Linked DNA regions of Puniceibacterium sp. IMCC21224. The protein of the gene in region 1 interacts with the protein of each later gene in a pairwise test. Links are inferred from orthologs where the notes say so. Each region holds a gene or a part of one and is shown on either strand. Other genes may lie near its edges. The genes, in order: nusG and rho.

Evidence for each region.
Region 2: the proteins of nusG (region 1) and rho interact in binary tests that used the Escherichia coli proteins (3 or more experiments, as listed by UniProt). The link is inferred for Puniceibacterium sp. IMCC21224 from one-to-one orthologs.

The regions. Positions count from the first base shown.
Region 1 is NZ_LDPY01000001.1:3,204,935-3,211,660, forward strand. What follows is about bases 1,107-3,832. They hold nusG (transcription termination/antitermination protein NusG), read right to left. Parts: upstream 2,875-3,832; coding sequence 2,338-2,874; downstream 1,107-2,337. Other genes in these bases: rplA (50S ribosomal protein L1), read right to left, coding at 1,107-1,760; rplK (50S ribosomal protein L11), read right to left, coding at 1,762-2,211; secE (preprotein translocase subunit SecE), read right to left, coding at 3,076-3,273; IMCC21224_RS26565 (hypothetical protein), read left to right, coding at 3,575-3,832. Also shown: rplL (50S ribosomal protein L7/L12), read right to left, coding at 1-217; rplJ (50S ribosomal protein L10), read right to left, coding at 289-804; more of rplA, read right to left, coding at 1,062-1,106; more of IMCC21224_RS26565, read left to right, coding at 3,833-4,171; choW (choline ABC transporter permease subunit), read left to right, coding at 4,402-5,235; choV (choline ABC transporter ATP-binding protein), read left to right, coding at 5,232-6,245; yghU (glutathione-dependent disulfide-bond oxidoreductase), read right to left, coding at 6,310-6,726. UniProt on the Escherichia coli protein: Part of the processive rRNA transcription and antitermination complex (rrnTAC). The complex forms an RNA-chaperone ring around the RNA exit tunnel of RNA polymerase (RNAP).
Region 2 is NZ_LDPY01000001.1:250,492-257,328, reverse strand. What follows is about bases 3,506-6,342. They hold rho (transcription termination factor Rho), read right to left. Parts: upstream 5,642-6,342; coding sequence 4,370-5,641; downstream 3,506-4,369. Other genes in these bases: IMCC21224_RS01170 (nucleoside triphosphate pyrophosphatase), read left to right, coding at 6,192-6,342; mnmE (tRNA uridine-5-carboxymethylaminomethyl(34) synthesis GTPase MnmE), read right to left, coding at 3,506-4,350. In the rest of the region: IMCC21224_RS01195 (ParA family protein), read right to left, coding at 1-573; 16S rRNA (guanine(527)-N(7))-methyltransferase RsmG, read right to left, coding at 566-1,189; tRNA uridine-5-carboxymethylaminomethyl(34) synthesis enzyme MnmG, read right to left, coding at 1,186-3,054; more of mnmE, read right to left, coding at 3,067-3,505; more of IMCC21224_RS01170, read left to right, coding at 6,343-6,791; IMCC21224_RS01165 (shikimate dehydrogenase), read left to right, coding at 6,788-6,837. UniProt on the Escherichia coli protein: Facilitates transcription termination by a mechanism that involves Rho binding to the nascent RNA, activation of Rho's RNA-dependent ATPase activity, and release of the mRNA from the DNA template.

The DNA.
Region 1 (6,726 bases):
CGTTGATCTTGGAGGCGCCGGCCGATTTCAGGATGACGTCGAATTCGGTCTGCTCTTCAGCAGCGGCACCGCCGGCATCTGCCGGGCCTGCCATCATCACTGCGCCGCCAGCGGCGGGCTCGATGCCGTACTCGTCTTTCAGGATAGTTTTCAGTTCTTGTGCTTCCAGCAGCGTGAGGTTCACGATTTGCTCAGCAAGTGCTTTCAGATCAGCCATTGTGACTTCTTTCCGTATCTAAATGTGTTCCAACGTCGGGATTACAACCCCACGATGATCCCATAGGTTGCTTACGCAGCCGCCTTGTCCTCGATTGTGGACAAGATGGATGCGATATTCGAAGCAGGTGCGCCAATGGCCCCGGCAATGTTCGATGCGGGTGCGCCGATGCAGCCAACGATCGAAGCAATAAGCTCCTCGCGCGACGGCATCTTCGACACGGATTCCACACCGGCCCGGTCCAGAGCATTCTCACCCATTGCGCCGCCAAGAATTTCAAACTTCTTGTTATCTTTGGCGAAGTCCTCGGCCACCTTGGCTGCTGCCACGGGGTCCTCGGAATAGGTCAGAACGGTCATGCCCGTCAGGAAGTCAGCAATGCTTGCGCAGGGCTTTCCCTCAAGGGCGATCTTGGCGAGCCTGTTCTTGGCGACGCGTACGGATGCTTCGGCAGCGCGTGCGCGCCCCCGGAGATCCTGCATCTCTGCAACCGTGAGACCTTCGTAATGTGCTACCACCACGACGCCAGAGCTTTCGAAGATCTGGCCGAGTTCCTCGACCAATTTCTCTTTCTGGGCTCTATCCACAGTTTTACTCCAAATTTGGGGGTCTCCCCCCGGCTCATGTCAGGGTGCGGTCAGACCGCACCCGTTACGGGTCCGTAGTCAGGGTCCCGAGGCCGTGATCGCCCGAAGGTCAAAGACCTGTCGGAAATCTTGTCTCGTTTCCCATCTCAGGAAGGAATTATTCCGGATATATCCCCGGAACCCTCCGTCTCGGACAGAACGAGGCCGATATTCTGGCCCCGCATTCGCCCCGAGGCTCGCGCCCCGGAGCCAATCTGTTATTCGACGTTTGCTTCGGCCACGTCTACAGTGATACCCGGGCCCATGGTCGAGCTCAGCGCGATGCGCTTGAGGTACGTCCCCTTGGCACCGGCCGGCTTTGCCTTGGTCACGGCCGAAACGAAGGCGCGGATGTTTTCCACCAGCTTGGCCTCGTCGAACGAAACCTTGCCAACGCCTGCATGCACAACACCGGCCTTTTCAGCCTTGAACTGAACCTGACCGCCCTTGGCTGCCGTGATGGCCTCCTTGACGTCCATGGTCACAGTACCGACTTTGGGGTTCGGCATCAGGTTACGCGGGCCCAGAACTTTGCCCAGACGACCGACGATCGGCATCATGTCAGGCGTCGCGATGCAACGATCAAAGTCGATCTTGCCGCCCTGAATGGCTTCCATCAGGTCTTCGGCACCAACGATATCAGCACCAGCCGCCGTGGCTTCCTCGGCCTTGGCGCCACGTGCAAAGACAGCGACGCGAACCGTCTTGCCCGTGCCATTTGGCAGACCAACGACACCGCGAACCATCTGGTCAGCGTGACGCGGGTCAACACCAAGGTTCATGGCGATCTCGACGGTTTCATCGAACTTTGCATTGGCATTGCCCTTGATCAGGGCGACGGCCTCGGCAATCGTGATATCCTCTTTGCCGGCAAAGGCCTCACGGGCCGCGCGGGTGCGTTTTCCAAGTTTAGCCATCTTACTTAACCTCGATGCCCATGGACTTTGCGGAGCCCAGAATGATCTGCATGGCGGCCTCAACGTCGTTCGCGCTCAGGTCCTTCATCTTTGCTTCGGCAATTTCACGTACCTGCGAGACAGTCACCGATGCGACAGTCTCACGGCCCGGAAGAGGCGAACCCTTAGGACGATTGCGTTTGCCCACTGGTTTCATGCCGGCTGCCTTCTTGAGGTAATAAGACGCGGGCGGCGTCTTGATTTCCATCGTAAAGGACTTGTCCTGATAATACGTGATCACAGTCGGGCACGGCGCGCCAGGCTCCATTTCCTGCGTCTTGGCGTTGAACGCCTTGCAGAACTCCATGATATTGATGCCGCGCTGACCCAGCGCCGGACCCACGGGCGGGCTCGGGTTGGCCTGCCCGGCCTTGATCTGCAGTTTCATCTTGCCAGCAAGCTTCTTTGCCATCTGGCTACTCCTTTATGTCCAACGGCCCCCTGACGCGTCAATCGGGCCTTGTCGTTGCCGTGGTGCGGTTCGGACATCGCGATGCCAACACCTCCCACGCTTGCGGCGCCCAAAGGCGCCCTACCCTCAGGCCCCCTGCTTGGTGACCTGAGTGAATTCCAGCTCGACCGGAGTTTCCCGACCAAAGATCGACACCGCGACCCGCAGGCGCTGGGTGTCTTCGTCCACACCCTCAACCATGCCGTCGAAATCTTCGAACGGACCATCGTTGACCTTGACCCGCTCACCGATCTCAAAATGTATTAGCGTACGCGGGCTATCCTCGCCTTCCTGCACATTGTGCAGGATCGCGCTGACCTCGGCGTCGCGCATCGGCATCGGACGCCCCTGCGGACCCAAAAACCCGGTTACGCGGTTGATCGAGTTGATCAGGTGGTAGCCCCGGTCGGACATTTCCATCTTGACCAATACATAGCCCGGCATGAACCGGCGCTCGGTCGTGACCTTCTTGCCGCGGCGGATCTCGATCACCTCTTCGGTCGGCACCAGAACCTCTTCGATCTGATCCTCAAGCTCCTGTTCGGCAACCGCCGTCCGGATCTGTTCGGCGATCTTCTTCTCGAAATTCGAGAGCACGCTCACCGAATACCACCGCTTCGCCATCTGGCCTCAACCCTTATTCCTGCGCCGGGCCATACCCCGCGTCTTTTTAGACTTCCGACCTGTGGGGTCGTTCTCCGAAACGAAAATCGGCGTGCAAAACGAATCATTGCACGCCCGTATGCGGAAAGTTGCCGTTGACTACCCGTCGCGCCGCCCGAGTTCAAGTGTGCCGGGCAGCTTTTCCCAACGTTTGGGCACGTCTCAGCCGAAAAACGTCAGCATCTCCTGCACGCCACTGCGGATCACGATGTCAACCAGCGCAAAAAATACCGCCGTAAGCGACGCCATGACAAATACCATGACAGTGGTCAGCAACACCTCGCGACGCGACGGCCAGACGACCTTGGCCACTTCCGACCGGACTTGCTGAACGAACTGGAGCGGGTTTGTGCGGGCCATGGATATCTTCTCTGTTAGGTTGGCCGCTGACATACGGGGTTGCGGTTCCGGTTTCAAGTGCGCACACACCCGCCCGCCTGTAGCGGGATCGTGATAGCAACACTGCGTCGCGACATGGAACCGGACGCCAACTAAATGCGTTCATGCGATTCCTTTTGTTTGATTTGTCTTTCCCTAATATTATCAACCGTTTGTGAACTCGGAATTCGACGGGAACGAAATTCGTATTTGCTGGTTGTCCTTTCATACCACGGCGCATGACGATGAGAGCGCCGGGCGAAAACGATAAAGGAGTACCATTATGAAACGCTTTATGATTGCAACCGCCCTTACCCTCAGCATGGCCGGTGGCGCTATGGCCGCGACCGAAGGCGAGATCGTCCAGATCGAAAGATACCTGCCCGATGTTGACGCGTCGACGCTCACCGATACTCAGGTTGCGAGCGCCATGAACATCATCAACAGCAGCGACATGACCAGCGAAGACATCGCCACACTGCGCAGCGTTGTAGAGGGAGCTGAATTCAAGGCTTCGCACTCATCTTCCTCGATGCTAAGTGCCGAAGAAATCGCGATACTTCAGCCGTATACCCCCGGCGTTGATCTGACCATGGTGTCGCGCGCTCAGGCACAGCCCGCTCTGGCAGTGATCAACAGCGGTGAGGCAAATGCCGATATGGGCGGCACTGTCTCTGCGATTATCATCGGCACGGACGAGGCCATCGGCGAAGGCAATTCAGCCACCGCCGGTCAGGTTGCTGCCCTCAAGCACTTCATGCCCGATCTGGATGTGAGCGCGCTGTCCGAAGCCCAGTTGAAATCGGCCCTGGCGGCGGTGAACAGCGGTACGGGTACCAACGAAGTCCGCTCCCAGCTGGAGACGATTGCGAAAAGCTGATTCAATTATCGGCCTAAGTGAATGCCTAAACAACAAAGGGGGACCATCTTTGGATGGTCCCCCTTTCTCTGTGCCGCAAGGACTTTTACCGTCTTTCCCCGCCCCCAGCGCACGAATGGGAAAATTCCGTTGCGGAACGCTTCCTATCACCGTCGATGAAGCGCCCAGACCTCTTGCATCCCGCGCGCGACACGCCATGCTGCGCGAAAACCCAAGGGGGCATTGCTGAAATGAACTGGCTGACCGACTACAAAATCCCGGTGGGGGATGTGGCCGAGGCCGTCTTTGGCTGGCTACAACAGAATGGTGGCTGGTTTTTTGATGGTTTGGCACTGGGCCTTGAGGCGATGATCGACGCAGTGCTCTGGGTGCTGCAGACGCCGCCGACGCTGTTGGTGATCGCCGCCTTTGTGGCTGGAACATGGGCCTTGCAGCGAGGCTGGAAAATTCCGCTTTTCGTGGGCCTCGGGTTCCTCTTCATCGTCAATCAGGGCTATTGGGAAGAAACAACCGAAAGCCTGACCCTCGTCTTGTCAGCCTGTGTTGTCTGCATGGGCGTGGGTGTTCCCATTGGTATCGCTGTGGCGCATCGGCCCAGATTATATGCCGCGATGCGTCCAGTGCTGGACCTGATGCAGACGCTGCCAACCTTTGTATACCTCATCCCGGCGATCGTGTTCTTTGGCATCGGTATGGTGCCAGGGCTGATCGCCACGGTGATCTTTGTGGTGCCTGCGCCGATCCGGCTGACCCATCTCGGGATTTCCAGCACCCCTACAGAGCTGCTGGAAGCAGCCGAGTCCTTTGGCGCGAAACCCAGCCAAACCCTTTGGAAAATCGAATTGCCTTATGCCCTGCCGCAAATCATGGCGGGGTTGAACCAAACAATCATGCTGTCGCTGTCGATGGTGGTGATCGCAGCACTTGTAGGTGCCGACGGGCTGGGCGTCCCGGTGGTGCGGGCGCTGAACCGCGTCGACACTGGCCTCGGATTCGAAAGCGGTTTTGTCATTGTGGTGGTTGCCATCATGCTGGATCGGATGCTGCGGGTGGGTGACAAATGAACAAGGCAGTTTCATTCGACAAAGTCTCGATCGTCTTTGGCCCGAAACCCGAGGCGGCGCTGCCACTGATGGACCGAGGACAAAGCCGGTCCGAAGTGCAGCAGGCGACCGACCAGATCCTGGGCGTGCACAATTGTTCGCTTGATGTGGAGGAAGGTGAGATCCTGGTTCTAATGGGGCTCTCAGGATCGGGTAAATCGACGCTGCTGCGGGCCGTCAACGGGCTGAACCCGGTGGCACGCGGTGCGGTGAGGGTGAATGACGGCGGCATGATGGTCGACGTTACCAAATGCAACGCCAACGCCCTGCGCCGCATCCGCCAGAGCCGTGTGGCCATGGTGTTCCAGCAGTTTGGTCTGCTGCCCTGGCGCACGGTTGCCGAAAATGTCGGGTTTGGCCTTGAGCTGGCCGGCGTCCCCACAGCGGAACGGGCGCAGAAGGTTTCAGAACAACTTAGCCTCGTGGGACTATCCGAACGGGCGAACGCCAAAGTGGCGGAACTGTCCGGCGGCATGCAACAGCGCGTGGGCCTGGCGCGGGCCTTTGCCACTCAGGCGCCGATCCTACTGATGGACGAACCATTCTCAGCGCTCGACCCGCTGATCCGATCGCGCCTTCAGGATGAATTGCTAGACCTGCAACGCGATTTGAAACGCACGATCATCTTCGTCAGCCACGATCTCGACGAAGCCTTTAAACTGGGTGGCCGGATCGCAATCATGCAGGGTGGACGCATCGTGCAATGCGGCACCCCACGCGAGATTTTTTCAGCTCCAGCCTCAGACTACGTTGCCGATTTTGTCGCAAACATGAATCCGCTCGGAGTACTGACCGCACGCGACGTGATGCTGCCTGCAAAACCTGCGGGTCTACCTACGGTGAATGCCGAGATGCCGGTGCGGGATGTCATGGCCCAGCTTGCGGGGCGACCTTGGCTGGCTGTTGAACAACTAGGCACGGTGATTGGCAGTGTCAGTGCCGACTCTATCGTTGCCCGGTTGAGCGCATAGGCTAGCGGCTGACCCCAAGAATTTTCGTACGAAAATTCTTGGGGTATACTTCGAGTGTTGCGGACTATTCAGCCGCGATCTTGTCCTGCGTTTTGGTGTCAAAATCCGAAGCGTCATGGCGCTCGCGCAGCTGGGTTTCCGGCTCACCAAAAGCGCGATTCACCATACGCCCACGCTGTACGGCGGGACGGGCGTCGATCTCGGTCGCCCACCGCAACACATTCGCATAGCTTTCCACGTCAAGGAATTCGGCCGCAGAGTAAAGCCGCCCCAGAACAAGCTGCCCATACCACGACCAGATTGCCATATCGGCGATGGTATAGTCGGGGCCCGCAAGATAGGGCGTTTCGGCCAGCCGCTTATCCAGAACATCTAGCTGACGCTTGGTCTCCATCGCGAAGCGGTTGATCGGATATTCCCACTTTTCCGGGGCGTAGGCGTAGAAATGGCCGAAACCGCCCCCCAGATAGGGCGCGGACCC
Region 2 (6,837 bases), 3.0 Mb from region 1 along the record:
ACCTTCGATCCGAAGATTTGGATTGGCTGTTTGCCGAACCTCGCGAATGGTTAGCATTAGCTGCGACAGGCCTTCGAGGGCAAAAAACTCGCTCTGCAAAGGCACGAGGATTGAATGGGCTGCCACCATTGCATTTACGGTGAGCAGATTTAGTGACGGAGGACAGTCGATAAGAATGAAATCATATTCAAACGCGTCGATCGCTGGCTGCCGTAGCGCATCGTGCAGCAAGAAACTGCGCTTTTCGTTTGAGATCAATTCGATATCAGCAGAGCTAAGATCAACCGTTGCGGGGATCAGCGACAGATTGGACGTGGCTGTGATCTGAATAACGTCTTTAAGATCCACCTCATCCAGCAACAGTTCATAGGTGGTATAAACGCGATCATCTGGGTCGACACCAAGTCCCGTCGAAGCGTTTCCCTGAGGATCAAGATCGACAACAAGCACTTTGAGGCCTTGCTCGGCAAGTGCCGCCCCGAGGTTGATGGTTGTAGTGGTTTTTCCCACTCCACCCTTCTGATTGGCGATAGCAATGATTTTAGGGCCGACAGGCCTGGACAGATCAGACATGGGTTAGCGCTCCGATTTGCAGGATTACGGCGAACGGGTCAGTTTTGCTTGTATGCGATTCTAGGGAAAATGACCATCTGTCTCGTGCTGGCGCTAACTCTTTTTTCCAGCGCTCGCCCTTAGGGAATAGCGCGGCCCCCCCCTGAGCCATGTGAAGATCCGCAAAGGCGAGAAGATCTGACAGGTCGCTGAGTGCCCGAGCAGAAATGACTGATGCATTCAGAGGAGGAAGACGCTCAATCCGATCATTTACCACCGCTGCCAGTGCTCCTGTTTCGCGTAAGACAGCTCGCAAAAATGCCGCCTTACGGGCATCGCTCTCGACCAAAGTGATCTTTGCAGTTGGGTTCCTTGACTGTGCTAAGATAGCGACTACCAGTCCGGGAAACCCGCCCCCACTACCTAGGTCTGCCCAATGGGTGAAATCTGATGGAGCCAGATCATAGATCTGGACAGAATCCGCGATATGACGTGTCCATAGATGCTCCATTGAGGCTGGAGAAACCAGATTGATGCGTCGGTTCCATTTTTTTAAAACCTCAGCATATACATCTAGTTGCTCCATTGTTTCACGTGAAACATCCTGGAGAACTTCGTGCCTAAAGCTTTGTGTCATGCGGATTTCTTGCGGGCCGCCTGGCGAAGCCACGCGAGGATCAAAGTAAGCGCTGCTGGTGTCATTCCATCAATTTGTGAAGCCTGAGCAAGATTTGCAGGCCTGCCCCTGGAAAGCTTAAGTTTCAATTCACTGGATAACCCGTCAATCGCTTCAAAGTCAAAATCCGCAGGCACTTCAAGCGCTTCGTCTTTGCGTACTGCATCTATATCCCGCTGCTGACGACCAACATAATTAGCGTAAAGTGCGTCTGTAGCTAGCTGAAGCCGGATCTCTGGCGCGATAGCAGTAAGCTCCGGCGCTTGCGCCAAAAGAACATCAAATCCCAAATCCGGATAAGACAACAGCTGAAACCCATTTCTACGCGCACCGTCCCGGCTAACCTTAACCCCCATGGCATCTAAATCCCGCGGAGTAAAACTGCGCGATTGTAGAAGTGCTCGACCAGACTCAAGTGACTCTGCCTTAGCAAGATAATTGGCCTTGCGTGTTTCAGAAACGCAGCCCCAGTTAATACCCTTTTCGGTTAACCTTTGATCGGCATTGTCTGCGCGCAATGAAAGTCGGAACTCTGCTCGTGATGTAAACATGCGATATGGCTCAGTCACCCCACGAGATGTAAGATCATCAATCATAACACCGATATAGCTATCAGCTCGGCTAAAATGGATCGGCTCACTACCACACGCGAGTTTTGCTGCATTTAACCCCGCAACAAGCCCTTGCGCTGCCGCTTCTTCATACCCAGTAGTGCCATTAATCTGGCCGGCCAAGTATAGTCCAGTCGTTCCTTTCACTGCAAGAGCAAGGTCCAAAGATCTGGGGTCAATGTAATCATATTCGATGGCGTATCCAGGTTGCAGGATCTCGACGGATTCCAAACCCTTGATCGACCGTACATATTCCTCCTGCACGTCGACAGGAAGCGAAGTCGATATCCCATTGGGGTATACAGTATCGTCGTCTAATCCCTCGGGCTCCAAAAAGATTTGGTGGGACGATTTATCAGCGAACCGCACAATCTTATCTTCTATCGAAGGACAGTACCGGGGGCCAACACCCTCAATCCGACCGCCATACATCGCAGAACGCCCGAGGTTTTTCCTGATAATATCGTGCGTTGTAGGGTTTGTGTGTGTGATGCCACAGGTGACCTGCCGAACAAATGGCCGCGTGTTCAAAAACGAAAACATCACCGGATCTCTATCCCCCGGCTGATGTTCGAGTTCACTCCACGCGATCGTACGACCATTCAAGCGGGGCGGCGTTCCGGTTTTTAGACGTCCACGATTAAGATCAAGCCCATCAAGACGTTCAGCAAGGCGCACTGAAGGACGATCGCCCATACGACCGCCCGGCTTTGATTCATCTCCGATGTGTATAACGCCACGTAAGAAAGTGCCTGTGGTAAGAATAACAGCACGGCTAGAGATCGTCGAACCATCCGCAAGAGTTACCCCCGTAACAGCGCCAGATGTCATCGAAAGATCAACCACCTCACCTTCGATAATTTCCAGGTTGGGCATGATCGTCAAAAGTGCGAGCATTTTTTTACGGTAGATTGACCGATCAGCCTGCGCCCGAGGCCCTTGAACAGCCGGACCCTTGCGACGGTTCAGCAGGCGGAACTGAATGCCTGCTTGATCTGCGACGCGCGACATAACGCCATCAAGGGCGTCAATTTCGCGCACTAAATGACCTTTACCAAGGCCGCCAATTGCCGGATTACAGGACATCACGCCTATGCCTGAAATTTTCAGGGACACTAAGGCTGTGCGTGCGCCCATCCGAGCAGAGGCATGAGCGGCTTCGGCGCCAGCGTGCCCACCACCGATAACGACGACATCAAAGTCCAGATGTTTCACGTGAAACACTCCTCACTTACCAACACAGAAGCTGGCAAAAATCTCATCTAATAGCGATTCAACGTCTACATGACCCACAAGCGAGCTAAGTCGTCGAATCACGATTCTGACTTCCTCTGCCGCGATATCATACTCATTTGGACCCCGTCCGACTACTTGCATCGCCGTCTCCAGTCCGTCTACCCCTTCTCGCAGCGCGACGCGATGACGTTCGCGTGTAATTAGGCTTGTCTGCCCGATCCGACCAGAAAGCCGCGCCTGAATATCTGAAATCAACTGAGTCAGTCCAACCCCAGTCAACCCCGAGACGCCCAGTCCATCAACCCGAAGATCTGCCTTGGATTGAATAACCAGATCATCCTTTTCTGGCGTCATGTCTGGCGCCTGCCCTGGCTCAACCAAAAAAACCCGAAGATCCGCTGTTGCCGCCCGAGCCCGTGCACGCCCGACGCCCAAAGCTTCAATTTCATCCACTGTGTCCCGCAAGCCCGCTGTATCCAGCAAGGTAACAGGCAACCCTCCGATATCCATCCGTACTTCTATAACATCTCGTGTGGTCCCAGCTATATCCGACGTTATGGCCGCATCACGTCCAGCCAGGGCATTCAGCAATGTGGATTTACCAACATTTGGAGCCCCGACAATTGCGACTTCAAAGCCCGAGCGAATTCTCTCGGCTCCCGAAAACCCTTGCAGTTCCTGCCGGACGCCTATCAACACTGACGCAAGCAGCTCAAGAACTTCATCGGTCACGTCAACTGGTACGTCTTCATCGGCAAAATCGATCACCGCCTCTAGCAACGAAGCGGCGCGAATCAAATCCAGTCGCCAGGATGACACTCGCTTTCCCAAATCACCTGAAAGAACCCGAAGCGCTTGCCGCCTCTGGGCCTCGGTTTCGGATTCGATTAGATCAGCGAGACCTTCGACTTGTGTCAGATCAAGCCGCCCATTTTCCAGCGCGCGGCGTGTAAATTCCCCGGCTTCCGCCTGGCGAATACCGTCAAACTTCCCAAGTTCAGACAGAACCGCGCGCACGACAGCTACTGATCCATGCAAGTGAAATTCGACGACCTGCTCACCGGTAAAGCTTCGTCCCTCCTCGAACAAAAGGACCAGTGCTTCGTCCAGAAACCCGCCGTCCGACGCTTTTAACACCCGCAATGCGGCGACACGCGGCGATGGCAACGATCCACCCATCTTTCCCGCCACGAACCACGCCAAGGACCCAGATACCCGAACGACGGCTACGCCAGATTTTCCCTGAGCCGTAGCCAGAGCAAAGATGGTCTCCATACTGCCCTCGTTAGTTTTATCAGGTATTCATGGAGTCAAAGAATTCAGCATTGGACTTGGTCTGCTTCAGCTTCGAAATCAGGAATTCGACAGCGTCCGTCGTACCCATCGGATTCAAGATGCGGCGCAGAACAAAGGTCTTTTGCAGGTCACCTTTGTCCACCAACAGCTCTTCTTTGCGGGTTCCAGATTTGAGGATATCCATCGCCGGGAACACGCGCTTGTCGGCCACTTTGCGATCCAGAACGATTTCAGAGTTACCGGTACCTTTGAATTCTTCAAAGATCACTTCGTCCATCCGGCTACCGGTATCGATCAGCGCGGTTGCTATGATGGTCAGCGACCCACCTTCTTCGATATTCCGCGCAGCGCCAAAGAACCGCTTAGGTCTTTGTAATGCATTTGCATCCACACCACCGGTCAAAACCTTACCCGAAGATGGGACCACTGTATTGAACGCTCTACCAAGTCTTGTGATCGAGTCTAGAAGAATAACAACATCTCGTTTATGCTCGACTAGGCGTTTCGCCTTTTCGATCACCATTTCCGATACAGCCACGTGCCGCGTCGCCGGTTCGTCAAAGGTCGAGGACACAACCTCACCCTTTACTGACCGCTGCATGTCCGTCACCTCTTCGGGACGTTCGTCAATCAGCAGGACGATCAGATAGACCTCGGGGTGGTTATGTTCGATGCTCGCTGCGATGTTCTGCAACAGCACAGTTTTACCGGTCCGCGGCGGCGCAACGATCAGGCCCCGCTGGCCTTTACCGATCGGCACCACCAAGTCGATAATCCGGGCCGAGCGGTCGCGGATGGTCGGATCTTCGATCTCCATCTTGAATCGTTCGTCAGGATAGAGCGGCGTCAGATTGTCAAAAGCGATCTTGTGACGCGCCTTTTCCGGATCTTCAAAATTGATTCTCGCCACGTCGGTCAGGGCAAAATACCGCTCGTCATTCTCTGGTGCTTTGATCTCACCCTCAATGGTATCTCCGGTGCGCAGCGAAAACTTTCGGATCATTTCTGGCGAAACATAGATGTCATCCGGGCCCGGAAGATAGTTCGCCTCGGGAGAGCGCAGGAAACCGAACCCGTCTTGCAAAACCTCCAGCACACCATCGCCAAAAATCTCCCACCCTTCATCCGCCCGCTCGCGCAGGATCTGGAACATCATCTCGCCTTTGCGCATGGTCGAGGCGTTCTCGATATCCAGCTCTTCAGCCATAGCCAAAAGATCTTTGGGGCTCTGCGCCTTGAGATCAGCAAGATTCAGTTTTTCGATGATCATGGGACATCCTCATGAGCCCGTAAATTGGGGTCATTTCAGTTTAGTCAGTGGGAAAATGCGTCTTCCGGACGGAAGAGTTCTGGCTATCTAGGCATCTCGGCCGTTCAAGTCAATGCCATGCAAACCTGCATGGGTGAAGCTGGCCGGGACGGTTTGCTATCTTAAATTAATGATATTTTAGAAAAGAGATGATGAAGGTTAAGGGATCGCTCTTTCTGTGGATTAGTCTGTTGCGCGCAAGTTATCCCAAGCTCTCAAACCTGTGTATAGGTTTTGGGATTATTCTGGCGTGAGTTTTGGTGGGTTCTAAAAATCCCTTGTTTTAAGAAAGATTAACGAAAAGTTAACGATCTTACGGCTGTGGATAACCACAAGCAAAACTTTCAATTTTGATGATTATACCTTGATCTAGGTTATCCTTTTCCCCAAAGGAAAAGCCGGAGCAATGTCTGGGACGACTCATATGTTTATCCCCCGGCTTGCAATCGCGGGGCTTTTTCCCCAGAAGCAGACGCAGACGCTCCATAGGGATATCAACGGGTTTCTCCACATGCCACAGGAGATCATTTTAGCTTCGGGATCGCAGATCAGGGCTCAAATGCTGTCATCAGCGCAGGTTCCGTTCCGAATCGAACGTCCGCGAATCGACGAAGACGCTGTACGCGACGCTCTCGTTGCCGAGAATGCGTCGCCGCGCGACATTGCCGATGCGCTGGCCGAACTCAAAGCCGACAAAATCAGCAGAAAGTTGCCGGGCAGCTTGGTGATTGGTTGCGATCAGGTTTTGGCGATCGACGGCGAGGTCATGGCCAAACCCCGTGATCCGGCTGAGGCGCGTGCCCAGATCTGCCGTCTTCAGGGGCAGCGTCACAACCTGCTCTCGGCTGTGGTGCTGATCGAAGATGGTCAGCCTATTTGGCGTCATGTTGGCCAGGCGAGATTGCACATGCGAGGGCTCTCTGACGCCTATGTCGATGCCTATCTTGCGCGGAACTGGGATAGTATTCGTCATTCTGTCGGCGGTTATAAGCTCGAGGAAGAAGGTGTGCGCCTGTTCAGCCGGATCGAAGGCGATCACTTTACCATTCTCGGTCTGCCGCTGATTGAGCTGCTCAACTATCTTGTCCTGAAAGGAACCCTCCCCTCATGAGACCAGATCGGATCCCATTGGCGGGTGTCCTTGGCGCCCCGATCGC